DNA from 3 places in the Paracoccus zhouxuedongae genome. Region 2 is predicted to be linked to each of the others. Evidence: riboswitches for the same ligand, from Rfam matches in the RefSeq annotation. Region 2 holds a riboswitch; each other region holds the start of a gene.
What was found. A riboswitch is a leader RNA that binds a small molecule or an ion and turns the genes downstream of it on or off. The one in region 2 is predicted to bind cobalamin.
Positions count from the first base shown of each region.

Region 1: it holds a riboswitch for cobalamin, as region 2 does, so the genes downstream of both, ACEYYA_RS07765 (TonB-dependent receptor plug domain-containing protein) here and ACEYYA_RS08405 (DUF1636 family protein) in region 2, are expected to answer to the same signal.
Region 3: it holds a riboswitch for cobalamin, as region 2 does, so the genes downstream of both, ACEYYA_RS14865 (ABC transporter substrate-binding protein) here and ACEYYA_RS08405 (DUF1636 family protein) in region 2, are expected to answer to the same signal.

Region 1 covers NZ_JBHFHM010000005.1:91,420-101,190, reverse strand. The annotation lists gene ACEYYA_RS07795 (acyl-CoA thioesterase) at 1-210, opposite strand, end outside; gene ACEYYA_RS07790 (short-chain fatty acyl-CoA regulator family protein) at 345-1,727, shown strand; gene ACEYYA_RS07785 (ABC transporter ATP-binding protein) at 1,824-2,603, opposite strand; gene ACEYYA_RS07780 (FecCD family ABC transporter permease) at 2,597-3,622, opposite strand; gene ACEYYA_RS07775 (ABC transporter substrate-binding protein) at 3,619-4,464, opposite strand; gene ACEYYA_RS07770 (DUF7676 family protein) at 4,461-5,030, opposite strand; gene ACEYYA_RS07765 (TonB-dependent receptor plug domain-containing protein) at 5,027-6,895, opposite strand; cobalamin riboswitch at 7,074-7,264, opposite strand; gene ACEYYA_RS07760 (Fur family transcriptional regulator) at 7,334-7,768, opposite strand; gene ACEYYA_RS07755 (metal ABC transporter substrate-binding protein) at 7,879-8,766, shown strand; gene ACEYYA_RS07750 (manganese/iron ABC transporter ATP-binding protein) at 8,763-9,632, shown strand; gene ACEYYA_RS07745 (metal ABC transporter permease) at 9,629-9,771, shown strand, end outside.
Region 2 covers NZ_JBHFHM010000005.1:228,505-238,275, reverse strand. The annotation lists gene ACEYYA_RS08410 (TonB-dependent receptor domain-containing protein) at 23-2,032, opposite strand; cobalamin riboswitch at 2,236-2,456, shown strand; gene ACEYYA_RS08405 (DUF1636 family protein) at 2,489-2,914, shown strand; gene ACEYYA_RS08400 (ABC transporter ATP-binding protein) at 2,962-3,684, shown strand; gene ACEYYA_RS08395 (ABC transporter substrate-binding protein) at 3,707-4,639, shown strand; gene ACEYYA_RS08390 (FecCD family ABC transporter permease) at 4,643-5,677, shown strand; gene ACEYYA_RS08385 (molybdopterin-dependent oxidoreductase) at 5,730-8,402, opposite strand; gene ACEYYA_RS08380 (dihydrolipoyl dehydrogenase) at 8,587-9,771, opposite strand, start outside.
Region 3 covers NZ_JBHFHM010000020.1:18,163-27,933, forward strand. The annotation lists gene ACEYYA_RS14845 (response regulator) at 1-565, opposite strand, end outside; gene ACEYYA_RS14850 (molybdopterin-dependent oxidoreductase) at 679-3,354, shown strand; tRNA gene ACEYYA_RS14855 (tRNA-Asn) at 3,758-3,832, shown strand; gene ACEYYA_RS14860 (hypothetical protein) at 4,046-4,462, opposite strand; cobalamin riboswitch at 4,711-4,914, shown strand; gene ACEYYA_RS14865 (ABC transporter substrate-binding protein) at 5,083-6,081, shown strand; gene ACEYYA_RS14870 (FecCD family ABC transporter permease) at 6,087-7,112, shown strand; gene ACEYYA_RS14875 (ABC transporter ATP-binding protein) at 7,109-7,882, shown strand; gene ACEYYA_RS14880 (pseudoazurin) at 7,879-8,292, shown strand; gene ACEYYA_RS14885 (class I SAM-dependent methyltransferase) at 8,289-9,062, shown strand; gene ACEYYA_RS14890 (ABC transporter substrate-binding protein) at 9,249-9,771, shown strand, end outside.

The DNA.
Region 1 (9,771 bases), 140 kb from region 2:
CCGGATCGGGGTCGCGAAATCAACCCGGTCCGACCGCGCCATGACCACCGCCCCACCTGCCCGCCGCGTTGCTGCAACGAAGGCGGCCTTGGCCATCAGCGCCAGGGCATTCCCGCCAAACAGCGTCGCGTAATGGTTCGCGCGCTCGGGGAAGATCATCTCGATCATCACCGTGGTGGGGGCTGTGCTGTCGGGTTCGGTCTGTGTCATCGGCACCTCCGCCAATCTTCGCAAGATGGGCAGGCAGACCTTTTCACAATTCACATGATCTGCTAAACTACTGAAATAGAATATATTTGTGAATTGACCGGAGACGGTTTGCGAAGTTTGCGAAAGGCAAGAAGATGAAGAAGCCCTTCATGGGCGTGCGCCTGCGCCGACTGCGCGAGGAACACGCCATGACCCAGGTTGCACTGGCGCGCGCGCTTGAGATCAGCCCCAGCTATCTGAACCAGATGGAGAAGAACCAGCGCCCGCTGACGGTCAAGGTGCTGCTGCGACTGAACGCGATCTTCGGGCTGGATGTGCAGCTTTTCTCGGAATCCGAGGAGGCCCGGCTGATCCCCGAGCTGCGCGCCGCGCTGGCTGATCAGGGCGCAGGCGCGTCGATGGCCGAGCTGCGCGAGCTTGCGGCGAACATGCCCGGCGTGGCCCGCACCATCATCTCGATGCACGCGCGCCTGCGCGAGGATGCCGAACGGATCGACCTGATGAACGGGCGGATCCTTGGCGGCTTCGGCGCCCCGGCCCCGTTCGAGGCGGTGCGCGACTGGTTCTATGAGCAGCGCAATTACATCCCCAGTCTGGATGAGGCGGCCGAGGCCGTCGGCTGTGGCCTGCGCCCCGGACGCATGGCCGAGGGTCTGATCGACCGGCTGGCCGGGCGCCATGGCATCCGCGTTGCGGTCGACGACAACACCAGCGCGCTGCGGCAGTTCGATGCGGGGGCGCGCGTGCTGCACCTGTCGGCGCGGCTGTCTGCGGGCCAGCGCGCCTTTCAGATCGCCACCCAGATCGCGTTTCTGGAACACGGCGCCGAGATCGACCGGCTGACCGCCGATGCCGGGATGGAAAGCGACGAAGGGCGCGACCTGCTGCGGATCGGCCTTGCGAATTACTTTGCCGGGGCGCTGATCCTGCCCTATGGCGCCTTCATCGCCGCCGCCGAGGCCGAGCATTATGACATCGAACTGTTGGCGCGGCGCTTTGGCGTCGGTTTTGAAACGACCTGCCACCGGCTGTCCACACTGCAAAAGCCGCAGGCGCGCGGGGTGCCGTTCTTCTTCATCCGGGTCGACCGGGCCGGCAATATCTCGAAGCGGCAGTCAGCGACGGATTTCCATTTCAGCCGGATCGGCGGCTCTTGTCCGCTGTGGAATGTCTATGAGGCGTTTTCGCGCCCGGGCGAGCTGCTGACCCAAGTGGCGCAGATGCCTGACGGACGGTCCTATCTGTGGGTGGCGCGCACCGTCAGCCATGGCGCGGGCGGCTATGGCGCGCCGGTCAAGCGGTTCGCCGTCGCGCTTGGCTGCGACCTCGCCCATGCCGACCGGCTGGTCTATGCGCGCGGGATCGACCTGCGCAACCCGTCGCGGGCAACGCCGATCGGCGCGGGCTGCAAGATCTGCGACCGCCCCGCCTGCCCGCAACGGGCCTTCCCCATGGCCGGCCGCGCGCTGCGCCCCGATCCGAACCGATCGCGCTTTACGCCCTATTCCAGCGACTGACCGAACAGCGCCCCCCGCCGAAGGGAGGCGTGATGTCTTGCCCTGCGGTCTTTGGGCAGCCGATCCCCTTGCCGCGCCCGGAACGGCTGCCAAGCCTCACGACAGCACCCGCCAGGGGATCAGCACCGGCTGCTGTTCATGTCGGGCGCTGTAGGGTTCGACGCCGTAGACGCCGCGCAGGATCGCTGGCGACAGGGCGGTGTCGGGCGGCCCCTCGGCAACCAGGCGACCGTGATCCAGAACGGCGACGCTGTGACAAAACCGCGCCGCCAGGCCAAGGTCATGCAGCACGCAGACCACCGCGGTGCCGGAATCCGCCGCCGCACGCAGCAGGGCCATGACCTCAAGCTGATGACGCGGGTCCAATGCTGAAATCGGCTCGTCCGCCAGCAGAACCCCGGCGCCGACGGCCAGCGCACGGGCCAGCAGCACGCGCGCCCGTTCGCCGCCCGAAAGGGCGCTGACCGGGCGGTCGGCCAGGTGGGTGATGTCGGTCTGCGCCATGGCCTGCGCCACCGCTGCCGCGTCAGCAGGGCTTGCGGCGGCAAAGGGGCCACGATGCGGCAGGCGCCCCAGGCCGACGACACGGGCCACCGGCACCGGCCACACCGTCTGATGACCCTGGGGCAGATAGGCGACGCGGCGGGCGCGTTCCTGCGTGTCGAACTGGGCTAGCGGGCGACCGTCCAGCCGAACCGCCCCGCCCGCCAGCCCGATCAACCCCAGGGCCGCGCGCAACAGCGTGGACTTGCCAGCCCCGTTCGGCCCGACCAGCGCCATCATCTGCCCCGGTTGGATCGTCAGGCTGACCTTGTCGATCACCCGCTTGCGATGCAGGTCGACACAGACGTCTTCCAGCGTCAGCCCGTTCACCATGTCTGGTCCCTCAGCCGGAAAATCAGCAAGAAAAAGAACGGCGTGCCGATCAGCGAGGTGACGATGCCAAGCTGCAACTCTGGTCCGATGGCGATCAACCGCACCAGGATGTCGGCCGCCAACAGCAGCGCCGCGCCCCCAAGCGCCGCGGGCATCAGTAGCCGGGCAGGCGCGTGGCCGACCAGTGGGCGCAAAAGATGCGGCACCACCAGCCCGACGAAACCGACCGACCCTGCAACGGCCACGCCCGCGCCGACACAGAGGCTGACCCCGATGACGATCTGCGCGCGAACCCGGTTCAGGGATACACCCAGCGACCGGGCCGCGTCCTCGCCCAGCGTCAGCGCCTCAAGCCCGCGCCCCGACAGGGCCAGCAGCAGCGAGCCGGTGGCGATGAAAGGCGCCGCCAGACCCAGGTCGTCCAGCGTTCTGTCTTTCAGCGAACCCATCAGCCAAAAGGCAATTTCGCTGATGGCCCAAGGGTTTGGCGACAGGTTCATCGTCAGCGAGATCAGCGAAACCGACAGTCCGCCGATCGCCACACCGACCAGCAGCAGTGTCAGACGCTCGGCGCCGCGCGCGGCCAGCAGCCACAAGATCAGCGTCGCGGCCATCGCGCCGCCTAACCCGCCTGCGGGCAGCGCCCACGGCAGCACCGCCGCCCAGCCGGTATAGATCGTGATGACCGCCCCAAGCGCGGCGGCGGAACTGACCCCGATCACCCCCGGCTCGGCCAGCGGGTTCAGGAAAAGACCCTGCAAGGCGGCACCCGACAGCCCCAGCGACCCGCCGATGATCAGCGCCAGCGCGGCGCGCGGCAGGCGCAATTCCTGCACGATGGTCACGACCTGCGGATCGGCGCGCCCCAGCAGCCCGGCAAGCGCCTGACCGGCGGAAATGTCGACATAACCCACCGTCAGCGACCAAAGAAGAAGCGCGCTGCATAGCACGGCCAGAGCCGCCGACAGCGGGATTGTCAGATCGCGGCGCAGCCCGGCGCGCATGTCGGCGGCCATCATCGCGTGCCCTCCGCGAACATCGGCCGCCCGGCGGCCAGGATCGAAGCCGCCTCGGCCACGACCGGGTGATCGCAAGGCCAGTATTCGCCCGGCACGGTCAGAGCCTCGCCAGCGGCACTGGCACGGGCCAGCACCGGGTTGCGACCCAGCGTCCGGCGCACGGATAGCTGCTGATTGTCGAAATAGGACAGCACATACCCCTCGGGTGGGGACATGACGACCTGTTCCAGCGGCACGCCGCCCCAGCCGGGCGGGCCGGTCCTTGCTTGCAGATTATCATATCCTGCCGCCGTCATCACCGCGTCCACGATGGTTCCGGCCCCGGCGCCGCCACCGTCGGGGCGGTAATAGATCACCAGCGGCCGGTGGCTGCCGGCGGGCGGGGCGAGTTCGGCCAGTCGCGCGGTGAATGCCGCCGCCATGGCCTCGCCGCGCGCGGCCTGGCCAAAGCCCGCGCCGATCGTGGGTGCCTTGGCCGCCAGCGAGGGAAGGTCGCTGACCATTTCAAGCGCCATCTCGGTGATGCCAAACTGGTCCAGCACACGGCGCATCTGGGTCGGCGTTCCGTGGCTTGTCACCACCAGATCCGGCTGGGCCACCAGCAATTCCTCGACGCTGCCGCGGTTTTGCGGCAGGCCGCGCGCCTGATCGGCCAGCGCCGACCAAGGCCCGGTCGCGTCCTTGGACAGGCTGACGATCTGGTTGCGGTCGGCCAGCGACAAGGCCCAGAGATCGCCGCAAAGAGACGTCGAGGCGATACGCGGGAAGTCCTCTGGCCCGGCGAGTGCCGGACCAGACCACGCCAGCCAGATCGACGCCACAAGGCGCGCTGCCGGTGTCATGTGCGATAGCCCTTGCTTAGCCGGTCGGGCCCGCCGTCATCCAGACCGATATAGGTGCTGCGCACATGATCCCATGTCGCCAGCCGGTCCCAGTCGGGCGTCTCGGCCAGCCGGTCGTCGGGGGTGATGAAGGGGTTGGGGAAAAACAGGCTCAGCGCCGGTTCGCCCTTGCCGTTCTCCATCCGAAAGCCCCAGCTGCGCGGGTGGCCTTCGGGATCAAGGCTGCGGAAGAACTCGGCCTTGCCGGGGCGACGTTGGGCGACCAACGCCTCGCCGCCCTGGCGCAGCGCGCCTTCATTGCGGCCGATACACAGGTGGAAATGCCCGTTCAGCCCGTAGAACACCGTCAGATACCCGTCGTTGAGGCTGATCCGCTCGGGTTTTCCCGGTGGACGCAGTTCATAGGCCGCACCCTCGATGATCGGGCCGAAGCACAGACCCTGCCAGTGATTGTCGAACATGTCGGTCAGAAAGTCGTTCAGCCACTGCTGATCCAGGGGCGCCGGCCAGCGATCTTCGGTGGCGCGGCCATCGTCGTTCAAGGTCTGCTCATGTTTCAGCATCATTTCCCCTCCAGCCCGATGCGGATGCCGGCATAAGGGCTGCGCTCGGGCGTGCGATAACCGGAATAGGTCTCATATCTGCGGTCGAAGACGTTCTCGATACGGCCATAAAGTTCGGTGCGCTCGCTCAGCTTGTGGCTGGCGAACAGGTCCACCACGCCGTAGCCGGAGACATGCTTGCCCCAGCCGCTGACCGTGGCCGCATCGTTGCCGCTGGCATAGCGCAAGCGCCCGGTGACCGACCAGGGATCGGCGGCATAGGTGACGCTGAAGGTGCCGGTGTGCTTGGGCATCCCGCGCCAGGCGCCGGTCAGATCGTTTTGCGACAGCAGATAGGTATGGCTGGCCGCAAGTGTCCAGTTCGGCGCCAGCTCCGCCGACAGGCCAAGTTCCAGCCCGCGTTCCAGCGTTGCCCCAAGGTTGTAATAGCCCTTGGTCCCGCCGGGCCGATCCCCCCACGCGATCTTGTTGCTGACCTGGTTGCGAAACAGCGTCGCGTTGAGCTCGCCCCAGGGCAGATAGACATCCGCGCCAAGGTCAAAGCCGCGGCTTTCCTGTGCCGTCAGGTTGGGGTTGCCATAGGTGGGATCGAAAAGCTGATAAAGGCTGGGCGACTTGGCACCTGTCCCGGCACTGGCGCGCAGCTTGATGTCGGTCTGGCCATAGCTCAGCAGATGCGCGCCGGTGACGCGCCAGGTCTCGAACGAACCGAACCGGTCGTTGTCATCCCGGCGCAAGGCCAGCGTCACGGTGTTGCGGTCGTCCGGCGTATAGGCGATTTCGGCAAAAGCGGCGGTCGTGCGGTTGGACGCGATGAAGTCGCCGCTGAAATTGGTCGCCTGCCGGGTCTTTTCCGTCTCGCGCGCCAGACCGCCGACCACTGACCAGGTATCGTTCGGCTTCCATGTCACGTCATAGCCAAGGCTGGTCATCAGGCCGTCATAGACGTCGCCGACCGACGCCCGCGAATGGCCGGTGTGATAGCTGCGCACCGCCGAATAGCGGCCCGCGTGCAGCGCATGCCGCCATCGGCCATCGGCGGTTTCATGCGTCAGGCGCAGGCCCGCGCGCCATTCATCCTTGTCCACCGTGTCAAGCTTGCCACCGGGGCGGCTGTCATAGGCCGACCAAGTATCACTGGTCATGCCCGAAAACTCCAGCCGGGTTGCGGGCGCGATCTGCCAACCCAGGACCGCGCTGATGCCGTTGCCTCGATAGGGACTGTCCACGTTCGAGGCGATCTTGATCGGCGGCCCGTCGTAATGCGTGCTGTAGGCCGTCAGCCGGGCGTCCATCGCGCCGTGTTTCCACATCAGGGTGGCGTTGCCGCGCTTCGATCTGTGCGGGCCGACCTCGGCATCCGCGCTGAGCCGCCAGCCATCCGTATCGGCGCGGCGGGTGATGATATTGATGACCCCGCCAATGGCGTCCGATCCGTAAAGCGACGACTGGTTGCCGCGCAGCACCTCGATCCGCTCGATATCGGCGGCGCTGAGGTGATCGAACTGGAACGCAGTTGACGCGGCGGAGGGATCGGCCACGCGCACGCCATCGACAAGGACCAGAACCTGATCATTGTCCGACCCGCGAATGCTGATCGAGGTCCAGACACCCGGACGATCCTGCGATACCTGCACGCCGGGAACGTCGCGCAGCGCATCGGTGACGCGGCGGTTCTGCTCGCGCACGACACGATCGCGATCAACCACGGTTGCGGCGCTGCCGACCGCGCGCGTCGGCAGGTCGGTGCGCGAAGCCGTGATCACGATCGTGTCGAGTGTGGTCCGGTTGTCCTGCGAAAGCGCAGGCTGGCTCAGCGCGGTTGCGCCCAGCAGGAAGGTAGCAAGGGAAAGGCGGCGTAGCTGCATCTGCGGCGGTCCTTGGCGTCTCGGGGTTGAAAGCCGGATGCGAAGGCCGTGGGGCAGGACAAGCCTGCCGGATTACCGCTTGATACTGTCAGTCCTGAGAGCATTACAACGCCGCCTTCGATCCACTCATGGTGTCACCGCTGGCGGAAGACCGCTCCCTTGGCTGAACCCGGCCGCGGGTTGGGCAACGCAGATGGCAGGTCTCCTGGCTTCCGGGTCTTCGCGGGGCCGCGCCTTCCCTCGGATCAACCGAAGTGGCAATTGCGGTCCGCTTACCGGTTACAGTTGCGGGCACAGCTGCGGATTCGGCATGAAGCCCCACCGCATTCCCTTTTCACCCCGAAGGGCACCATCGAAGATTGCCTAGCAGAGACGGGCGTTGATAGGCAAGCGGGGATGGCGCGTTGGCGGCAACAGCGCGGCGTCGTGGCTGGCGAGCTATCCGCCCTGCGATCCCTGGCGGCGCTTTCGTGCGTAAAGCTCTAACCGGTGCCATTCGATTTCATAGCCCAGTTCGGCTGCGATCTCGTCCTGAAGGCGTTCGATCTTGTCGGACCGGAACTCGATCACCCGGCCGGTGTCGAGGTCGATCAGGTGGTCGTGATGGGCACGGTCGGCCAGTTCATAGCGTGCCCCCGCGCCGTCGAAATCGTTGCGCAGCACCGCGCCGGATTTTTCAAGCGCCGCCAGCGTGCGATAGACCGTGGCCTGCGACACGCTGGCATCCTGCTGGCGGGCGCGGGTCAGGATGTCCTCGACGCGGGGGTGGTCGCGGGCCTCGCGCAGAACATGCAGGATCGCCAGCCGCTGCCGGGTGATGCGCAGCCCGTCAGCGCGCAGATCGGTTTCCAGATCGTCAAGGTTCTTGGCCATGGCTGGATCATAGCCCCCGCCGCAATCGCCATCAATATGAGAACGATTCGCAATAACTTGACTTTCTGCGAATCGTTCGCATTATGGGCCGAACCCAGAAGGAGACCCCGATGCGCCCGTTGATTGCAGCCCTTGCCGCCGCCCTGACCGCCAGCCCCGCCCTGGCCGAGGACAAGCTGAAGGTCGTCACCACCTTTACCGTGCTGGCCGACATGGCGCGGCAGGTGGCCGGTGACCATGCAACGGTGGTGTCGATCACCAAGCCGGGGGCCGAGATCCACGGCTATGAACCCACGCCGGGCGATCTGGTCGGCGCGCAGGACGCCGACCTGATCCTGTGGAACGGCATGAATCTGGAGCTGTGGTTCCAGCAGTTCCTGTCCAATCTGGGCGATGTGCCGTCAGCCACGCTGTCGGATGGCGTCGATCCGATGCCGATCCGCGAAGGCGCCTATGAGGGCAAGCCGAACCCCCATGCCTGGATGTCGCCGGTCAGCGCGCAGATCTATGTCGACAACATCGCCACCGCGCTGTCGCAGGCCGATCCCGGCCACGCCGCCGATTACGCTGCCAATGCGCAAGCCTACAAGGCGCGGCTGACCGAGACGCTGGCCCCCCTTCAGGCGATGATCGCCACCGTCCCCGAGGACAAGCGCTGGCTGGTCAGTTGCGAGGGCGCCTTCAGCTATCTGGCCCGCGACCTTGGTCTGCGCGAGGCGTATCTGTGGCCGATCAACGCCGATGCGACGGGCACGCCGCAACAGGTGCGTGCGGTGATCGACACGGTTCGCACCAACGACATTCCGGTGGTGTTCTGCGAAAGCACCGTCAACAACGACCCGGCCAGACAGGTCGCGCGCGAGACCGGGGCGGCCTATGGCGGGATGCTGTATGTCGACAGCCTGTCCGAGGCGGATGGCCCTGTGCCGACCTATCTGGACCTGCTGCGGGTGACGACCGAGACCGTCGCGCAGGGGCTGACCGGGGCGACCAAATGAACCAAAGCCAACGCAAGGCCGAAGGACTGTCGGCGCAGGGCGTCACCGTCGCTTATCGCAATGGCGTGACGGCCCTGCGCGATGCGACCTTTGCGATCCCGCGCGGCACGATCACCGCGCTGGTGGGCGTCAACGGGTCGGGCAAATCGACCTTGTTCAAGGCGATCATGGGCTTTCTGCCGCTGGCAGCCGGCGACATCCGCATCCTTGGCCGTGATGTCCGCAGTGCCCTGCGCGACGGGCTGGTGGCCTATGTCCCGCAGGCCGAGGAGGTCGACTGGACCTTTCCCGTGCTGGTCGAGGATGTGGTGATGATGGGCCGATATGGCCGCATGGGCTGGCTGCGCATCCCGCGCCCCGCCGACCGCGCCGCCGTCGCCGCCGCGCTGGAGCGGGTGAACATGACCGCCTTTCGCCATCGCCAGATCGGCGAGTTGTCCGGCGGGCAGCGCAAGCGCGTGTTCCTGGCCCGCGCCCTGGCGCAAGAGGGTCAGGTGATCTTGCTGGACGAGCCCTTCACCGGGGTCGATGTGCAGACCGAGGCCGCGATCGTCGCGCTGCTGCAAGAGTTGCGCGACGAAGGGCGGGTGATGCTGGTCTCGACCCACAACCTTGGTTCGGTGCCCGAGTTCTGCGACCGGGTGGTGCTGGTCAAGGGCACGGTGCTGGCCCACGGCCCGACCGACACGACCTTCACGCGCGAGAACCTGGAACAGGCCTTTGGCGGCGTGTTGCGGCATTTCGTGCTGGGCGGGGCCGATCTGCATGACGATGCCGATGCGCGCAGCGTCACCATCCTGACCGACGACGAACGCCCGGTGGTCATCTATGACGACCGCACCCGACGCGCGGGGGACAGGTCATGACGGCGCTGATGGAACCCTTCGGCTATGGCTATATGGTCAATGCGATGTGGGTCTCGGCGCTGGTCGGCGGGGTCTGCGCCTTTCTGTCGGCCTATCTGATGCTGAAGGGCTGGTCGCTGATCGGCGACGCGCTGAGCCA
Region 2 (9,771 bases):
TCCACCCGCCCCGACCGATGCGTCAGAAGTTCATGCTCAGCCCCAGCGTCACCGTGCGACCGGGCGCCAGTTGCGGCTGGATGTCGCGCGTGCCACGCGACCGTTCGACATAGCTGCCGCGTTCGTAATAGGTCGCGTCCAGCAGGTTATCGACCCCCAGCCGCAGCGTCGCGCCCTTCAGTTGCGGCGGCGTCCAGGCAGCATAGGCATTCACCACCGTATAGCTGCCATGATCGCGGAAGCCCGCAGCGGTCATCGCGGGTTCCGACAGCTTGCCCGCCCATTCCAGGCTGGCCCCCAGCGTCAGGTTGCGGTCGGGCATCTGATGGTCGACATACAGCGTCGCCAGATCGCCGGTCGGCATGAACGACCCGCCCTGCGGCAGGCTGAAGGCGCCGTCATAGGTCACCTTGGCATGGGTCAGCGTCGCGCCGATCCGGGTGTTGTCGCGCTGCCACGCGCCGGTCAGCGTCACCCCCTGGCTGCGGCCCTGCTTGTCATTTTCCAGCAAGCCGCTTTCAGAGTTGTAAAGCGCCAGCCCGCTCAGCCGGATGTCGAACAGGGTGGCCCCCGCCGTCCAGCCCTCGCCACTGGCGTTCACCCCCAGTTTGTAGGTCGTGCCGGTCGCCGGGCGATAGCCGGGATCGGTGCGGAACGCGGCGTTGCGGGCGTGAAGCATCCCGTATTCGCCGCTGTCAAAGCCCATCCAGCTGCGCGAGGCGCCGGCGAACACCTCGACCGCGTCGCTGAAGCGATAGGACAGCGTGGCATTGCCCGATGCGCCGCTGTCGGTGAAGCGGGCGTTGTTCCAGTCGGTGAAGCGGTGGTGGTCATAGCGCAGCCCGGTGGACAGGTCGAAACCGTTGTCAAAGGCGAAGCGCCCCTGCACGAAGGCCCCGGCCTGAAGCGTCGAAAAGTTGCGGATGCGCGGCTGGGCGGCGGAATGATCGCCATAATTGTCAAGGTGATAGTCATTATGGGCAAAGTCCACGCCCGCCGTCACGCTGCCTTGGTCCAGCGTGAACGTGTTCTGCACGACGCCGCCGAACGTGTCGCGTTGCAGGATCATGTCGCCATTGATCCGCCCCTTGCCACCCGCCAGATCGCCCAGCGAATAGTTCGGCCGCCAGTAATCGTTGCGGCTGTGGTAAAGCCGCACCATCGGATCCCAGACCGCCCCCGGCGCCGTGGCGCGATAGGTCAGGCTGAGTGTCTCGCGGTCGGACCGCAGCGGAAACACCTCCGGGTCGCGGTCCAGGTCCATGTTCATCTTGATCAGGCGATCGGCCTGATCGCGGGCCTTTTCATAGGACAATTCCAGCCGGCCGGGTTCGGATTCAAAGCCCAGCTTGACCAGCCCGCCACGTGCCGCCGGGGCCGAGCCGAACATCTCGCGTCCGTCGCCAGCCTTGTAGTTCCGCCCGTCCTGACCGTGCAGCATCACGAACCAATCCAGCGCGCCGCGCACGCCATAGCTGGCCAGCGACCCCGACAGTCCGCGCCCGTTGCTGCCATAGGACAGCGCCACCCGCCCGCCGCTGGTGCGGCCATCGGTCAGCAGATCGCGCGCGCCCAGGGTTTCATAGCGCACGGCACCCGCGCCCGCCGCAAAGCCCGCATCGGCGGCGGCGGCCCCGGCCTCGACCTCGACCGCGCGCAGGAAGGCGGGGTCGATGATGTTCGATCCGGTGTGGTGCCAACTGGTCGGCCCCTGCGGCACGCCATCGACGCTGACCGCCAGCTTGGACTGTTCGATCCCGAACACATGGATGCGCTTCGATGGCCCCGCGCCACCCGACACGGTGACCGAGGATTCACGCGCGAACAGCTCGGACGTGTCGGCGGGTTGCTGCGCCTCAAGATCCTCGCGGTCGACAATCGCGCCGCCCGTCGCCTTGATGTTTTCGGTGCCCTCGGCGATCAGCGTGATCGGGTCCAGCGTGATGCTGCGCGGCGCAAGGCCCTGTGCCATTGCTGCGCTGCACAGCGCAAGCACCGACACCCCGGCCAGGGGTAGAAGTCTGATCCTCATTGCAATCCCTCATGTTCGTATGGGTTGAAGGATGGCGTGGCGGACAGTGAGCTGCGAATCCTTAGTGATTTGATCGGGTAACGGCCACAGACCGGCGCTGCAACGCCGAAATGACTGCCCGCGGCCCAGGCGGCACCGGGTGTGGCAGCCACGCGACGGTCTGGCCGGCGGCGCCATTTGCGCTTGACGGGGCCAGAGCGGCGGGCAAGTCTGGCGGCGATGGTTCCCGGTCGGGCGATGCGCGACCGGGTGAAAAGGGAATACGGTGCGGCGCTGCGCGATCAGGCCAATCCCGTGACTGCCCCCGCAACTGTAAGCGGCGAGCGACCCCCGACAGCCACTGTGCCCCGCCACCGCGGGCATGGGAAGGCGGGGCAAGCCCAGACCCGCGAGTCAGGAGACCTGCCATCATCGCAATCAACCGTGCCGGGCGGGGTGCCCCGGAAGGAGCCTGTGATGAACCACACCCAACGGCCGCCGTCGGCGCGCCCCGCCCCTGACGTGGCCCGATCGGCACCGCATCGGACGATCCTTTGCACTGCCTGCACCGTGCAGGGCGCGACCTGCGCGCCGGGCCTTCTGCTGCTGGAGCGGCTGCGCGATGCGGTCGCGGCCAGCGGCATGGGCGACGATTTCGAGGTGTCGGGCACCGCCAGCCTGACCGGCTGCGCAGGCTGCCGCTGCGGCCCCTGCCTTGTCGCCTGGCGGGCCACGGCCAAGGCAAACTGGCTGTTCGGCAATGTCGACCCCGCCGACAGCATCGACGATCTGATCGCCCTGTGCGGGGCCGATGCGGGCGGGCCGGATACGTGCGCGGCGACACAGCGGCTGTCGCGCATCCCCTCGGCCATCATCGTGACCGGGCGGGCTCCGCTGCAATGAATGTGGTTCAGCTTCAGGATGTCGCATGGGGGCCGCGTGGCGGGCCTATGCTGCTGACCGACATCAATTTCACGGTTCCGGCGGGGCAGATCATGGCGATCTGCGGCGCGAATGGCGCGGGCAAGACCTCGCTGTTGCGGTTGCTGTATCGCCACCAGCCGCCGCGGCGGGGCACGGTGCGGCTGATGGGCCGCGACATCTGGCGCATCCCCGCCACCGAGGCGGCCCGCCAGATCGCCGCGGTGTTGCAGGAACAGCCCTCGGACCAGGCGCTGACCGCCCGGCAGATCGTCGCGCTTGGCCGATTGCCGCATCGTCGCGGCTGGGCGGCGGCCCTGTCGGCGACCGGGGCTGGGGATGGCGCGATCATCGAGGCTGCGCTGCACCGTCTGGCGCTGACCGCGATCGCCGACCGCCCACTGACCACCCTGTCGGGAGGGGAGCGGCAGCGGGTGATGGTCGCCCGCGCCCTGGCGCAACAGCCGCAGGTGATCGTGCTGGACGAGCCGACCAACCACCTGGACATCCGCCACCAGCTTGAATTGCTCGCGCTGCTGAAGGGATTGGGGCTGACCGTGATCGCCAGCCTGCATGACCTGTCGCTGGCCGCCGATTTCGCCGACCGGGTGCTGCTGTTGCATCAGGGCCGGGTGCTGGCCGACGGCCCGCCCGCCACCGCCCTGACTGAGGCGACCCTGGCACAGGCCTTTGACGTGCGCGCCCTGATCGACCGCAGCACCCCGGTGCCGCGTTTCAGCTTTCATCTGTGAACGATCCCGAAAGGACATCCCCATGATCCGCCTGTCGCTTGCCGCGCTGTGCCTGTCGACCTTGCCCGCCTTGGCCCATCCCGTCACGGTCAAAAGCTGCAACCGCGACGTGATTTTTGCCGCGCCCCCGACCCGCGCGGTGTCGAACGATGTCAACCTGACCGAGATGATGCTGGTGCTGGGCCTGCGTGACCGGATGGTCGGCTATACCGGCATTTCGGGCTGGAAGACGCTGGATGATGACATGCGCGCGGGCATCGACGAACTGCCCGAACTGTCGGCCAAATACCCCACGAAAGAGGTGCTGGCCGGTGCCGAGCCGGACTTCTTCTTTGCCGGATGGAATTACGGGATGCGCGTCGGCGGAGAGGTCACGCCCGAGACGCTGGCCCCCTTGGGCATCCAGACCTATGAGCTGACCGAAAGCTGCATCCATATCGGCCCCAAGGCGCGATCCAGCATGGCCGATCTTTATGACGACATCCTGAACCTTGGCCGGATCTTCGGGGTCGAGGACCGCGCCAACACCCTTGTCGCCGGGTGGCAGGCGCATCTGGCCGATCTGACCGCCGGGCTTGATCCCAGCGTCGCGCCGCGCGTCTTTGTGTATGACAGCGGCGAAAAGGGGCCGTTCACCGCCGGGGCCTATGCGATGCCGACCGCGCTGATCGAGGCCGCGGGCGGGCGCAACATCATGGACGACCTGCCCAAGAGCTGGGCCGCAATCGGGTGGGAGCCGGTGATCGAGCGCAACCCCGAGGTGGTGGTGATCGTGAACTATGGCGATGTGACCGCGGAACAGAAGATCGCCTTCATGAAGCAGACCCCGGCCCTTGCGGGCATCGACGCGGTCAGGAACGACCGCTTCGTGGTGCTGGAATATGTCGAGGCGACGCCGGGGCCGCGCAACATCGCCGCCGTCGAAAAGCTGGTCGCCGCCTTTCAGGGGCGCTGAGGCATGAGCCGCACCCCTGCCACAGGTCGGCATGGCACCACCGCCCTGCTGCTGCTGGCGGTGGCGGCGGTGGCCGCATCCATCGTGCTGGCGGTCTCGGTCGGGTCGGTGGCGATCCCGCCCGGCACCGTCTGGGGGATCGTGCTGGACCGCATCAGCCCCGGCCTTGTCACCGCCGACTGGGGGCCGGGGCGCGCCAATATCGTCTGGGAAATCCGCTTTCCCCGCGCCATCCTTGCGGCGCTTGTCGGGGCCGGCCTGGGGCTGGTGGGGGCCGCGCTGCAAGCGGTGACACGCAACCCGCTGGCCGATCCGCATCTGCTGGGCATCTCCTCTGGCGGGGCGCTTGGGGCGATCACGGCGCTGTTGCATACCGGCCTGTTCCTGGGCCTGCTGACGGTGCCGCTGATGGCCTTTGTCGGCGCGCTTCTGGCGACCGGGCTGGTGCTGTCGGTGGCGCGGCTGGCCGGTGCCAGCAGCGCCGACCGGCTGGTTCTGGCCGGTGTCGCCGTCAGCTTCGTCATCATGGCCTGCGCCAACATCCTGATCTTTCTGGGCGATCCGCGCGCGACCCATACCGTTGTGTTCTGGATGCTGGGCGGCCTCGCCATGGCGCAGTGGGCGCATCTCATCTGGCCGCTGGCCGTGCTGATCCCCTGCGCGCTGTGGCTGTGGATGCAGGCCGCGCGCCTGAACGCCATGAGCCTGGGCGACGAGACCGCCGCCAGCCTGGGGGTCGAGGTCGGCCGTTTTCGCCTGACGGTCTTTGCCGTCTGCGCGCTGATCACCGGGGTAATGGTGGCGTTCTCGGGGCTGATCGGCTTCGTCGGGCTGATGATGCCGCATCTGGTGCGGCTGCTTATGGGCGGCGACAACCGCCGGGTGCTGCCGGCCTCGGCCTTGGCGGGGGCGGTGTTCCTGATCTGGGCCGACGCCCTGGCGCGGCTGGTCATGGCCCCCGAGGACGTGCCGATCGGCGTCGTCACCGGGCTGATCGGCGGGCTGTTCTTCATCTGGATGATGGCGCGCCGTCGCTGAACGGCGCGGGGTCTGCCAGCCATCGGTGACGGCTGGCAGATCGGTTCTCGCGCTATTTCGCTGCGTCGGATGCGTGCTGCATCAGGAACTCGGTCACCAGGGCGGCGTCGGCCTCATCCAGCCCGGCGTTGGGGATCATCGACGGCAGGATGCCCTTCCACTGCAACTGGGTAAAGCCGCCGGGATCGCGCGGGCCATGGCAGACGGTGCAGCTTTCGTAAAAGATCCGTTCACCCGGACCCATATTGGCGTAAAGCGCCTGCACAAGGTCGTCCATGCGATCAAGTCCCAAGGCCGCATCCTCGATCACCGGCAGCGCGGCATCGGTGATGATCGCGGGCCCGTCAAAGGCGCGGTTGGGGCGTTCGGGATCGGTGCATTTGCGCAGGAACGCAAGGCAGGTATTGGCCGAGGTCGCCTCGCTGAGGCCAGAGCTGCGCTGCGTCGAGGTGATGAAGTTCACCTGTCCGCCGTTGCAGCGCCCCTTGCTGTCGACATCGGGCCAGCCGCCTTCATAGATCGACACCACGCCGGGCATGATCTCGTCCGACAGGATCGCACCGGCGATCACCGTGCCACGGTCGTTATACAGTTCGACCAGATCGCCATCGGCAATGCCGCGCGCCTCGGCATCCTGACGGTTGATCCGCACCGGCTCGCGCCCCTGCACCATATACAGGTTGCGCAGGCTTTCGCTGTTGGCCATCTGGCTGTGCAGCCGATACCAGGGATGCGGGCTGACCACATGAAGCTGCCCCTCGGCGGCATTGCCCAGGTATTCATGGGGTTCAAACCAAACCGGCATACCGGGGCAATCGTCATGGTTCATGCGGGCGATGGAATCGCAGAACATCTCGATCCTGCCGGATTCGGTATGCAGAGGATTTGCCGCCGGATCGGTCAGGAAATCGCCGTGACGCACCCAGTCATAGGCGGTTTCGGGCATCGGCAGGCGCACATGGCCCCGTTCCCAGAAGTCGTCAAAGGGTACCGTTTCGGCGGCCGATGTGCGGTCATAGGCGGCGCGCAGGTGGTCAATATAGTCCAGCCCTTCGGTGAACTGCTGTTCCACGCCCAGATAGGCACCCAGTTCCGCGAAGATGTCGTAATCCGATTTGGCGTCGCCGACCGGCTCGATGATCTTCTTCATCGCATAGACGCGATCGTTGGAATAATGCCCGCCCGAAGACAGGTCGTCGCGTTCCACGGTGCTGCTGGCGGCCATGATGATGTCCGACCACAGCGTCGCCGCGCACCACCAGACATCCTGGCAGATGATCGTTTCAACGCCTTCAAGCGCCTTGATCAGCCGGTTGGTATCCTGCTGATGCGACATGAAGTTGTTGCCGGCATTGTAGATGACCTTGACCTGCGGATAGGTCTTTTCGTTGCCGTTATAGCTGAAGGTCTTGCCGGGGTTTTCCAGCATCTCGGTGATGCGCGAGGCGGGGCAGACGGTCGGCGTCAGGTTTTTGCCCTGGCTCAGGCCGGTCGGCACCTTGTAGCGCGCCTGCGGCATCCCGCCGTCACCGAAATGCCAGGAAAAGCCCACGCCCTCGCCCGGTTTGCCGATCTTGCCGATCAGCGCGGCAAAGTTGATCATCACCCAATGGGTCATCTCGCCATGGTGGGCGCGTTGCAGCGACCAGGCGCCCGCGAACTGGGTGCGCGAGGTGGCGAACAGCTCGGCCAGTTCGCGGATCTTGTCGGCGGGAATGCCGGTGATCGGCGCCGCCCATTCGGGCGTCTTGGGGGTGCCGTCGTCGCCCTTGACATAGGCGATCCACTTGTCGGACCCGACGGTGTATTTGGCCAGATAGCCATCGTCCTGCAGGCCCTTGTCCAGCACGTGATGGGCCATGGCCAGGAACAGCGCGACATCCGTATTGGGCACGATCCGCAGCCATTCCGCGCCCAGGTAATCGTCCGAGGCGGTGCGTTGCGGGTTGATGCTGATAAAGCGCACCCCGGCGTCGCGGATTTCCTCCCACGGGCCGAAGATGGCGTGATCGGCGATGCGGTGCTGGATGCGGTTGTTCTTGATCGGGTCGCAGCCGACCAGCACGAACACCTGGGTATTGTCGCGGATCACCGGCCAGGCAGTCTGCGGCGAGAACGCCTCCATGTCGCCGATGATATGGGGCAGGGCGATTTCGCTGGCGCCCGCCGACCAGTCGCCCACGGTAATCGTGCAGCCGCCGATCAGGTTGAACAGCCGGCCCTGCAAGACGTTCGGGCGCATGGTGCCGCCGTGGCTCCAGCCGCCATAGGATGAGCTGAACACGGCCTCGTTGCCGTGTTTGGCAATGGTGTCGACGATGGCTTTCGCCGCCAGCTTGTAGGCGGTGTCCCAGTCGACCTGAACGAAGGGTTCCTTGCCGCGCAGTTCGGGCTTGGTGTCGCCGGTCTGCCAGCCCTCAAGATAGGATTTGCGCACCATCGGCCCGGCGATGCGGGTCTTGTCATAGGTGCGGTCAAGGATCCCGTGGGTCAGCATTTCGGTGGGGCGGCCGTCCAGTTCGGGCAGCGGATTGACGGCGATCATGCGGCCGTCGCGCACCACGGCCTCGAACGGGCCATAATGGGTGGCGCTGAAGATGCGGCCCTTGCGAAAGGAATTGGGGTCGATGGCGGCCAAGGCTGATGTGCCCATCAGCACGGTGGTTCCGGTCAGCGCCAGACCCCCCAGCAGAAAACCGCGGCGGGTCGGTGAAAGATCGCTCATCTCTGTCTCCTTTTGCTGATACGCGATGATCTGGCCAGACCCGGCGGGGCCAGCCTTGATCTATATCATCCCATTGATCTGGAATGATATTTCAGCATCAACCGTCTGACGGATGGGGTGCGATCGTCGCAGATGCGCCCGCGCCGGGGCAGCGCGGGCGCGGGCGGCCGGGCAGGGGGGGGCGTCACACGCCGGGGCCGCAATCCATGCAGTGACGCGGGCGCACCGGGGCGATACCCAGGGCCGCGGCCAGATTTTGCAGGCCGGTGCGCAGCCCCTCCTCGATCACCGGGTGATAGAAGGGGCGTTCCAGCATCTGTTCGACCGTCAGCCGCGATTGCAGCGACCACGCCAGCAGATGCGCCAGATGCTCGGCGCGCGGGCCGATCATCTCGGCCCCCAGAAAGCGCCCGCTGCCGTGTTCGGCGTAAAGATGCAGCAGCCCGCGGTTGATCCCCATCACCCGCGACCGGCCCTGATCGGCCCAATCCAGCGCCCCGGTGGCGAAATCGGCACCGCGCGCGGACAGCGCCTTGTGGCCCTCACCGACGATCATGATCTGCGGGTCGCTGAACACGATCCCCAGGGCGGGGGTGCGCAGAAAGCGGCGCACATCGGGGAAGTTCGCGGCATTGGTGCCGGCGGCAAAGCCATCGGCCACAGCCTCGTGCAGCAGCGGATGTTCGGCGGTGGCATCGCCCGCGATAAAGATGTGGCTGTCGCCGCATTGCCCCGACAGGGGATCGAACAGCGGGATGCCGCGATCGTCCAGCGTCAGGCCGGTCGTCTCCAGTCCCAGGTCATCGACATTGGGCCGCCGCCCGGTCGCCACCAGAACCCGGTCCACGCGGGTCTGGCGGCTGTCGCCGTCGCGGCCATGGGTCAGGGTCACCCCGTCCCCATCCCGCGCGACGGCGGTGATCGGCTCATCAGGCAGAAAGGCGAACTCGGCGGTCAGGATGTCGCGCGCGGCCGCCAGCACCTTGGGGTCGGCCAGCGGCCCCACCAGCCCGTCCCGCCCGAACAGCGTCACCTTCACCCCCAGCCGATGCAGTGCCTGGCCCAGTTCCAGCCCGATCACCCCGGCACCGATCACCGCCACCGCGCCCGGCAGGTCATCCCAGTCGAACACGTCATCATTGACGACCAGCCGGTCGCCCAGATCGCGGAACATCGGCGGGATCGCGGGGCGTGATCCGGTGGCGATCACGATCCGGTCGGCACGGATGCGGCTGCCGTCGTCCAGTTCCAGCCGGTGATCGTCGATGAACCGCGCCCGGCCCATGACACGGTGGCGCGCGGGCCAGCCCTTGACGGTATCGACCACCAGCCCGGCAAAGCGGTCGCGCTCGGCCCGCAGCCGCGCCAT
Region 3 (9,771 bases), on a different contig from region 2:
CGCGCCCGATCGCCTGCGCGATGCGGTCGCGCCCCAAGGTCAGCCCCGGATGATCGGCCAGCACCGCCAGCACGTCGTATTCCTGCCCGGTCAGGGTCACGACCTGAACCGGTGACACCAGCCTGCGGCGGATCCTGTCGAACCGCCACGGCCCGATCATGTCGACTGGCGCCGGACCCGCCGGGGCCTGACCGATATCGGCAATCCGCGCCAGCAGATTCTTGACCCGCGCCGCCAGTTCGCGCGGGTCAAAGGGCTTGGTGACGTAATCATCCGCCCCCATTTCCAGCCCGACGATCTTGTCGACCTGATCGCTGCGCGAGGTCAGCAGGATGATCCCCACCCGCGAATTGGCGCGCTGTTCGCGGGTGATCGTCAGCCCGTCCTTGCCATCCAGATTGATGTCGACCAGCAAAAGCTCGGGCGGGTCGTCGGCGATCACCGCCTCCATCGCGGTGGCGTCGCTGACTTCGGTCACGCGGTGGCCCTGCTGGCGCAGATAGGCGGCCAGCCGCATCCGCGTCACCCGGTCATCCTCGACGATCAGCAGATGGGCCTTGGTCATGGCGGTCTTTTACATCCTTTTACAGGATCGAACAGCAGAAGTTGGGACAAATCAACGCGCCAGATGCCGCAGGCAGCACAGACTGGCCGCAACACCAAAGACAGGAGATCCCGATGACCTTTGCATCCCCCACCCGCCGCGCCTTTCTGCAAGGCGGGCTGACCGCCGTCAGCCTGGGCACGCTGATGCGCGGCACCGCCCTGGCCGCGATCGACCCCAACAGCTTTTCGGGCCGCATCTTCAGCGCCAGCCATTATGGCCCGTTCGAGGCCGTGGTGCGCGACGGCCGTCTGGTCAACATCAACGCGATGATGGAACTGGATCAGCGCCCAACCGAAATGCTGATGTATGGGGTGCAGGATCGCGTCTATGACAAGACCCGCATCGCCGGGCCGATGGTGCGCAAATCCTATCTGGAGGGCTGGCAGACCGGCGACACCAAGCCCGAGCTGCGCGGCAAGGAGCCGTTCGTCCAGGTCGACTGGGATACCGCCTACAAGCTGGCGGCCAAGGCCATCGTCGATACCGCCGCCGAACATGGCAACAACGCCATCTTCAGTTCGTCCTATGGCGGCTGGAGCCACGCCGGCCTGATGCGCCCCAACGTGCTGCAAGGCCGCCTGTTCAACCTGATCGGCGGCTGCACCATCACCCAGGGCGACTGGTCGGCCGGTGCCAGCCAGATCAGCCTGCCGCGCGTCATCGGCGATATGGAGGTCTATTCCGCCCAGACCGCCTGGGAGGTGATCCGCGACAACACCGAGGTGTTCGTGCTGGTCGGCTGCGACCCGATCAAGAACAACCGCATCGAATATACCGTGGCCGATCACGGCATGTATGGCCCGTGGGAGCAGATCCGCGACAACGGCTGCAAGTTCATCAGCATCAACCCGCAAAAGACCGCCTCTGACATCTATCTGGATGCCGAATGGGTGCGGATCGTGCCCAATACCGATGTCGCGCTGTTCCTGGCCATGGCCCATCATGTGCTGGACAAGGGCCTGCAGGACGATGCCTATCTGGCGAAATACACCGTCGGGTCCGACAAATGGATCGCCTATGTCAAAGGCGATGACGGCACCCCCAAGACGCCCGACTGGGCCGCCGCGATCACCGGCATTCCCGCCGACAAGATCCGTGAACTGGCCGAGCTGATGGCGACCTCGCGCACCGAAATCGCCGGGGCCTGGTCGCTGCAACGCGCCCATCACGGCGAGATGACGCATTGGGCGATCATCAACTTTGCCGCGCTGATCGGCAAGATCGGCAAACCCGGCGAGGGCGTGGGCTTTTCCTGGCACTATGGCAATGGCGGGATGCCGCAATCAGGCAAGGGCACGCCGGCGGGCCTGAGCCAGGGCAAGAACCTGGTCAAGGACATCTGCCCGGCCTCGCGCATCACCGAAATGCTGGAAAACCCCGGCAAGACCTTTACCTATAACGGCATCGAGCGAACCTATCCGGCGATCCGCATGATCTACAACGCCGGCAACAACTTCATGTCGCACCAGCAGGATACCAACCGGCTGATCAAGGCGCTGGAAGGGGTCGAGACGATCATCAGCCAGGACGTCTGGTGGACCGCCGCGACCCGCTGGGCCGACATCGTGTTCGCCGCAACCTCGACGCTGGAACGCGACGACATGTCGGTGGGCGGCACCTATTCCAACGACCGCATCTATGCGATGAAAAAGGTGATCGAGCCGGTGGGCGATGCCAAATCGGATTTCGACATCTTCGCCGAACTGGCGGATTATCTGGGCGTGCAGACGGCCTTCCTTGAGGGCGAGCAATTCCCCGAATACATGGACATTCTGCGCTTTGCCTATGAAAAGACCGGCGCCGCCCAGGACGTGCCCTTCGACGAGTTCTGGGAGCGCGGCTACGCCTGGCAAAAGGCCCCGCCCGAGGCCCGCAAATGGGTGCGGCACGGCGATTTCTATACCGACCCCGAGGCCAACCACCTGCATACCGAATCCGGCAAGATCGAGATGTTCTGCAATCAGATCGCCGCACTGAACATCGACGATTGCCCCGGTATGCCGGTCTGGCAGGAACCCCACGAATATCTGGGCAATGCCGCCGAGGGTCAGCTTCACGTCGTCAGCCCCCACCCCTGGTTCCGCCTGCACAGCCAGATGGGCAACAGCGAACGGCTGCGCGAGCTTTACATGGTTCAGGGCCGCGAGCCGGTGCGCATCAACCGCCAGGACGCCGAGGCGCGCGGCATTGCCGATGGCGATCTGGTCGAACTTTACAACGACCGCGGCACGGTGATCGCGGGCGCGGTGGTCAGCGACGACATCATGCCGGGGGTGGTGTCGATCTATGAAGGCGGCTGGCCGCAACTGGACAGCAAGGGGCGCTGCAACTCGGGTCTGGTGAACTTTGTCACTTCGACCCAGGCGTCCTCGGGGCTGAGTGCGGCGACGACGGCGAACACCTGTCTGGTGTCGATGCGCAAATGCACCGATCCCGAAGGCCCGAACCTGGCCTATGAGCCGCCGCAGATCATCGCCGGCGAGCCGCTGGCCGAGATCGACGGCGACCAACTGGGCCTGGATCGGATCTATGATCTGGTGCAAGAGCTTTACGCCCATATGGAGCCGGGCGAGCGCATGTTCTATGAACGCTGCACCGTCTGCCACGGCCCGCGCGACCCGGCCGGGTTTACCCAGCAGCAGTGGAAGGGCATCCTGCCGTCGATGTTTGAACGTGCGGGTCTGGACGACGACCAGCGCCAGATGGTGACCGACTTCCTGATGAAGAACGCCGCCGACGCGATGTAGGCGACCAAAAACAGCCGGGGGCCGCAATCGCGGCCCCCTTTCCATTCGGTGACTAGCCCGCGCCTGGGATCGCCGAACGGCCCCAGGCGGCCACCACACCCGGTTCCGCGTCCCGCTGCACAGCCACCCGCACCGCGTCACACCGGCCATCCCTGCACCGCCAACGCGGGCCGGAGTGGCACCAGCCATCCGCCGCCAGGGCCACCGCCCCAAACCCGCAGGCAGCCGGATCGCCAGCAACCATCCCTGCCCCATCCGCCCCCATGTCAGCCCTGAACCCCGCCCATCAAACGCCCCCGCCAGACCACCCGGCGCACCCCTTTGACGGCGGTCCGAATATTTCAAAAAAGTCACGAAACCCCTCTGGACGCCCCCCAAACCCCTTGCTATACGCCCCCCATGTTCCGGCGTAGCTCAGCGGTAGAGCAGTTGACTGTTAATCAATTGGTCGTAGGTTCGAACCCTACCGCCGGAGCCAAATTTTTCTAACGGCCTGAAAACACTAGATTTGTGAAGTCCACGCCGCAGCGACTGTGAGTGCCGCATGTGTGTGCTTCACAATTCGACCGGAGCTAAGTCCGAAAGGAAGCTCTGATGGGTGTGGCTCGCCACGGATATTTGCAGGCTCTGCCACGGATATTTGCAGGACGTCGATTTTCGTAAACGGCCCGTTTACAACCCAGCAACCCACTCAGAAATCCGTCTCGACATAGTCCGACATGATGTCCCATGCGACGCTGGCGGCAGTCGTGTGGTTGCTGCGCCAGGCGTATTGATAGCTCAGCAGAGTGGTCTGGCCCGGCAGAGCGATGCCGGGCGGGCCGGACAGGGTGCCGGTGGCGACATGACCTGTGTTCAGGCGTGCGACCTCGTAATGCACGATCCCCGCCCCGGGCGGCGCGAACAGGGACAGATCGTAGACGTCGACGCCGGAGGTGTTGCAGGGGAAGTTCGCGCCAAGATCGATAGGCGGCTGGGGGACCGAGCCACCCCAGAAGATCTTGAAGTTGGTGTCCGCCTCGCCGTGGCCCAGGCCGATCAGGTTCGTATGGGCATAGGGATCGATGTTGTTCTGGCTGCTGGTCCAGTAGCCGACCCCGACACACATCCGCTCACATTTGACCCCAACAGGGTCAGAAATCTCGAAACGCCTCTGCCTCAAACACCGGTCCCGGCACTACTCCCTGCCGCCGCATTGATGCGCAGCCCCGCGACGGCCCCGGCGGCCCAATGCGCTGCAACAGGTTGGCGGCTCAATCCAGCGCATCCGCGCCGACCCGACGCGCGCGATTGGCGGCCATGACCTGCCGATTACCCACGCCCCACTTATCCGCTTGCCCCCGGGCCGAACACCCGTTAACGCTTATTCCCGTCGGTTTCCGTAAGGAATTGAAAGGGAATCCGCCGCCTTGTCCTTCGGGCCATGGCGAACCGGAACTGCCCCCGCAACTGTAGGCGGTGAGGGGTGGGCGATCATGCCACTGCGGTCACAATCCGCGGGAAGGCTGCCCAGCTCGACGATCCGCAAGTCAGGAGACCTGCCGACGCAGGAGTTTCAACAAACCGGGCGGGGTGTCCGGGAAGGTGCAAGATGTCCTTTGCCAGCGGTCGCGACGCGGCCCGGTTCCGTCAATTCTGTCCTTTCCGGGCTGCCCTGTGCGGCGGGCTGTGCGGGGTTGCGGCCTTCCGTCCCGTGTCCGGTTCCCCTTTCATGACCGGAGACAGACGATGATCAGACCCATCCTGCTGACGCTTTTCACCACCGCCGCGCTGCCGGCCTTTGCCACCGATTACCCGCTGACCTTGCCCAATTGCGGCGTGGACGTGACCTTCGACAAGGCGCCCGACAGCGCCGTCACCGTGGGTCAGGCTGCGACCGAAATCCTGTATTCGCTGGGCCTTGGCGACAAGGTGAAGGGCACCTCGGTCTGGTTCACCAGCGTCCTGCCCGAGTTCGAGACGCTGAACGCGGGCGTCGAGCGGCTGGCCGACAACGACCCCAGCTTTGAAAGCGTGGTCACCAAGCGGCCGGGCATCGTCGCGATTCAATATGAATGGCATATCGGCCCGCAGGGCATCGTCGCCACGCGCGAACAGTTCCGCGATCTGGGCATCCCGACCTACATCCTGCCCGCCGACTGCGCCGGCAAGGACAATTCCAAGGGCGCGGACGGCACGCGCACGGCGATGTTCTCGACCGAGGGCATCTATCAGGGCGTGACCGAGCTGGCGCAGATCTTCGATGTCGAGGATCGCGGCACGGCGCTGGTCACAGAGCTTCAGGCACGCCAGCAGGCAGCCGTCGACAAGGCCCGCGCGCTGGAGCTGAAGGACGCATCCGCGGTGTTCTGGTTCTCGTCCGCCGAGATGGACGTGGATCCCTATGTCGCTGGTCGCAAAGGCCCGCCCGGCTGGATGATGGAGCAGCTGGGGCTGAAGAACGTCGTCGAAAGCGACGAGGAATGGCCGACCGTCAGCTGGGAGACGATCGCCCGCGCCAACCCCTCGGTGATCGTGGTGGCCCGCATGGACCGCCGCCGGTTCGAGGCCGACGACGTTGAACAAAAGCTGGCCTTTCTCAAGTCCGATCCGGTCGCCAGCCAGATGGACGCGGTGAAGAATGACCGCATCGTGGTGCTGGACGGGCATTCGATGGATCCCTCGATCCGCAACATCGCCGCGCTGGAAACGCTGGCCGAGGCGCTGGCCGGGTTCGACCTGAAGTGACGGCTCTGCCTGTTTCGCCCATCCACGCGCGCCTGTGGAAGGTCGCGGCGGGGCTGGCCGTGCTGGCCCTGGCCGTTCTGGCGGGCGTCGTGATCGGCGAAACGCCGCTGCCGCCGGGGACGGTGGCAGCGGTCCTGGCCAACAACCTGTGGGGGGCGGGCCATGTCGTCGACCCCATCGACGCGGGTATCATCTGGTTCTATCGGCTGCCGCGCACGCTGGTCGCGGCCGCGTGTGGCGCGGGGCTGGCACTGTCGGGGGCGGTGTTGCAGGCGCTGGTGCGCAATGCGCTGGCCGATCCCTATCTGCTGGGCGTGTCGGCCGGGGCCTCGACCGGGGCCGTCGCGGTCACGATCATGGGCGTCGGCGCCGGGGCCATCGGCATTTCGGGCGGCGCCTTTGTCGGGGCCGCGCTGGCCTTTCTGTTGGTCGCGGCACTGGCGCGGGCGGCGGGCGGCGGTTCGGCGCAGCTGGTGCTGGCCGGGATTGCAGGCTCGCAGCTGTTCAACGCGCTGACCTCGTTCTTCATCGCCAAGTCGGCCAATGCCGAACAGGCGCGGGGCATCATGTTCTGGCTGCTGGGCAATCTGTCGGGCGTGCGCTGGCCCGATGTCGCACTGGCGGTACCGGCGGCCGCGGCGGGGCTGATGGTCTGCCTGTGGTTCACGCGCGCCATGGACGCCTTTGCCTTTGGCGCGGGGGCCGCTGCCTCGCTGGGGATCGACGTGCGGCGGGTGCAGATCGTGCTGATCGGCGCGGTCACGGTGATGACGGCGGTGATGGTCAGCCTTGTCGGCTCGATCGGCTTTGTCGGACTGGTGGTGCCCCATGCGATGCGCTTCGTCGTGGGCGTGCGCCACGGGGCGCTGATCCCGGCGACGGCGCTGGCAGGGGCGGTGTTCCTGATCGCCGCCGACCTTGCCTCGCGCTTGTTGATCCCTGGGCAGGTGGTGCCCATCGGGGTCGTCACCGCGCTGGTCGGCGCGCCCGCCTTTGCGATGATCCTGATCACCCGGCGGGGCCGGGCATGAGGGTCGCGGCACGCGGTCTGTCGTGGAAAGCGGGCGGGCGGGCCATCGTCACCGATGTCGATCTGGACATCGCGCCGGGCGAGACGCTGGGCATCGTCGGCCCGAACGGATCCGGCAAGTCCACGCTGCTGCGGCTGATCGCGGGCCTGTTGCCGCGTGCCGGGGGCGAGGTGCGGCTGGACGACACCCCCCTGCCCCGCCTGACCCGGCGTGAGGTGGCGCAGCGCGTGGCGCTTGTCGAACAGCACGCCGACACTGCCGAGGCGCTGACCGTCCGCGACGCCGTCGAACTGGGCCGCACCCCCTGGCAATCGGCGCTGTCGCCACGCGGTGCCGATGACGACGCCATCGTCGATCGTGCGATGCAGACCCTTGGCATCACCCATCTTGCGCGCCAGCACTGGGCCACCCTGTCGGGGGGCGAGCGGCAGCGCACCCATATCGCCCGCGCCCTTGCGCAGCAGCCCCGGCTGCTTCTGATGGACGAGCCGACCAATCACCTGGACATTCATCATCAGCTGTCGGTGCTGCGGCTGGTCCTGCAACTGCCGGTCACGGTCGCGGTCGCGCTGCACGATCTCAATCAGGCGATGGGCTGCGACCGGCTGGCGATCATGGCGGCGGGCCGCCTTGTCGCCTGCGGCCCGCCCGCGACTGTGCTGACCGGCCCGCGAATGGCCGAGATCTTTCGCGTCGGCGCGCGTCCCCTGATCGACGCGCATGACGGCGCCACCATCCATCGTTTTCACTGCCTGACGGAGCAATCATGAAACTCGCCGCACTGATCCTGATGCTGAGCGCCACCCTGGCGCAGGCCGAGACCCATGAGGTCAAGATGCTGAACCGCAATGACGAAGGCCCGATGATCTATGAGCCGCAGCACCTGACCATCGCGCCCGGCGATACGGTGCGCTTCCTGCCGACCCAGTCCGGCCACAACGCCGCCACCATCGACGGCATGATCCCGGACGGCGCGGAGGCGTGGAAGTCGAAGATCAACGAGGAGTTCGAGGTGACGCTGACCGTCCCTGGCCGCTACGGGATCAAATGCTCGCCCCATTATGCGATGGGCATGGTCATGGTGATCGACGTGGGCGAGGATGCGGAGGCCGAGATCCCGGCCAACGTGCCGGCGCGGGCGAAGCAGCGGTTCGACGCGATCCTTGGGCAAAAGCCGTGAACGCGAACCGCGATCTGGTCGAGGATATCCGCGACTACTGGTCGCGCCGGGCGGAAACCTTTGACCTTGCATTCGGCCACCGGATCGCGCCGGGTGCCGAGGCCGCAGCCTGGTCACAGCCGATGCGCGCGCATCTGCCCGCGCCGCCGGCGCATGTGCTGGAACTTGCCTGCGGCACAGGTGAGGTCACGCGCCTTGTCCACGATCTTGGCCACGAGGTGACGGCGCTGGATTTTTCCGAAGCCATGCTGACCGTCGCCCGCGCCAAACATGCGGGCAAGGCCCGGCTGCGGTTTCTGCATGCCGATGCAGGACAGACGATGGAGCCGGATGCCCGTTACGACGCGATCCTGTGCCGGCATCTGGTCTGGACGCTGGTCGATCCCGCCGCCGCCTTTGCAGACTGGTTCCGCATCCTGCGGCCAGGCGGGCGGTTGCTGATCTATGATGGCGACTGGTCGCGCCCCAAGCCTTCGGGTCGGTGGGCGGCGTGGCTGCTGACCCTGTGGGACCGTTACTCGCCCGATCCCCATTACGACGGCGCGACAGGCGAGGCGCATGCCACGATCATGCAGCGCCTTCCCTTTGGCGACGGGCTGAGCGCCGCGCGGCTGGCGCCGATGCTGGAGGCGGCGGGATTTGCCGGGGTCAGGGTGCTGCCCCACACACCCATCGCCCGCGCGCAGCGCCGCACGAACGGACTGCGCAACGCGCTGCGCACGCGGGTTTACGACCGCTTCATCATGGTGGCCGAAAAGCCTGCGGGCTAGATTGCGATCAGCGATCCCGGTCCGCCGCCCTGGCGGACCCGGCGATCAGACGGTTACGGGGCGAAGCCCGTGAACCGCCCTTTGGCGCGGTGCCGAATGCTGCATCCGACCAATAACCAACTAAACTAGTCAAATATTTTCCGCCGTGCTATCCCAGCCAGGATTCGACCAGCACGAGCCTGCATCATGACCTTTCACCGCCCGCTTGCCGCCGCCACGATCAGCCTGATCGCCACCATGGCGCAGGCCGACCCCACCATCTACCCGCTTGAGATCACGAACTGCGGCCAGACCGTCACCTTTCAAGGCGCACCGAAGAACGCGGTCGCGCTGGGGCAGAACAGCGCAGAGATCATGTATCTTCTGGGGCTTGAGGACCGGATGGGGGCCACCGCCTTCTGGCCGAACGATGTCCTGCCCGAGGTCGCAAACGCCAATGCCAAGGTCGAGACCCTGACGAAAGAGTTTCCGACGCTGGAAGCCGTTTTGGCGAAACAGCCCGATTTCGTCGCGGCGATGCTGGTCACGCTGATGGGGCCGGACAGCAAGGTCGCCAAGCGCGACGATTTTGAAAAGCTGGGGATCCCGACCTATCTTTCGCCTAGCGCCTGTTCGGTGACGCAGACATCAGGCGATGTCTATGGCGCGCGCGACAAGCTTTGGTCGATGGATCTGATGTATCAGGAAATCGACGATCTGTCGCGCATCT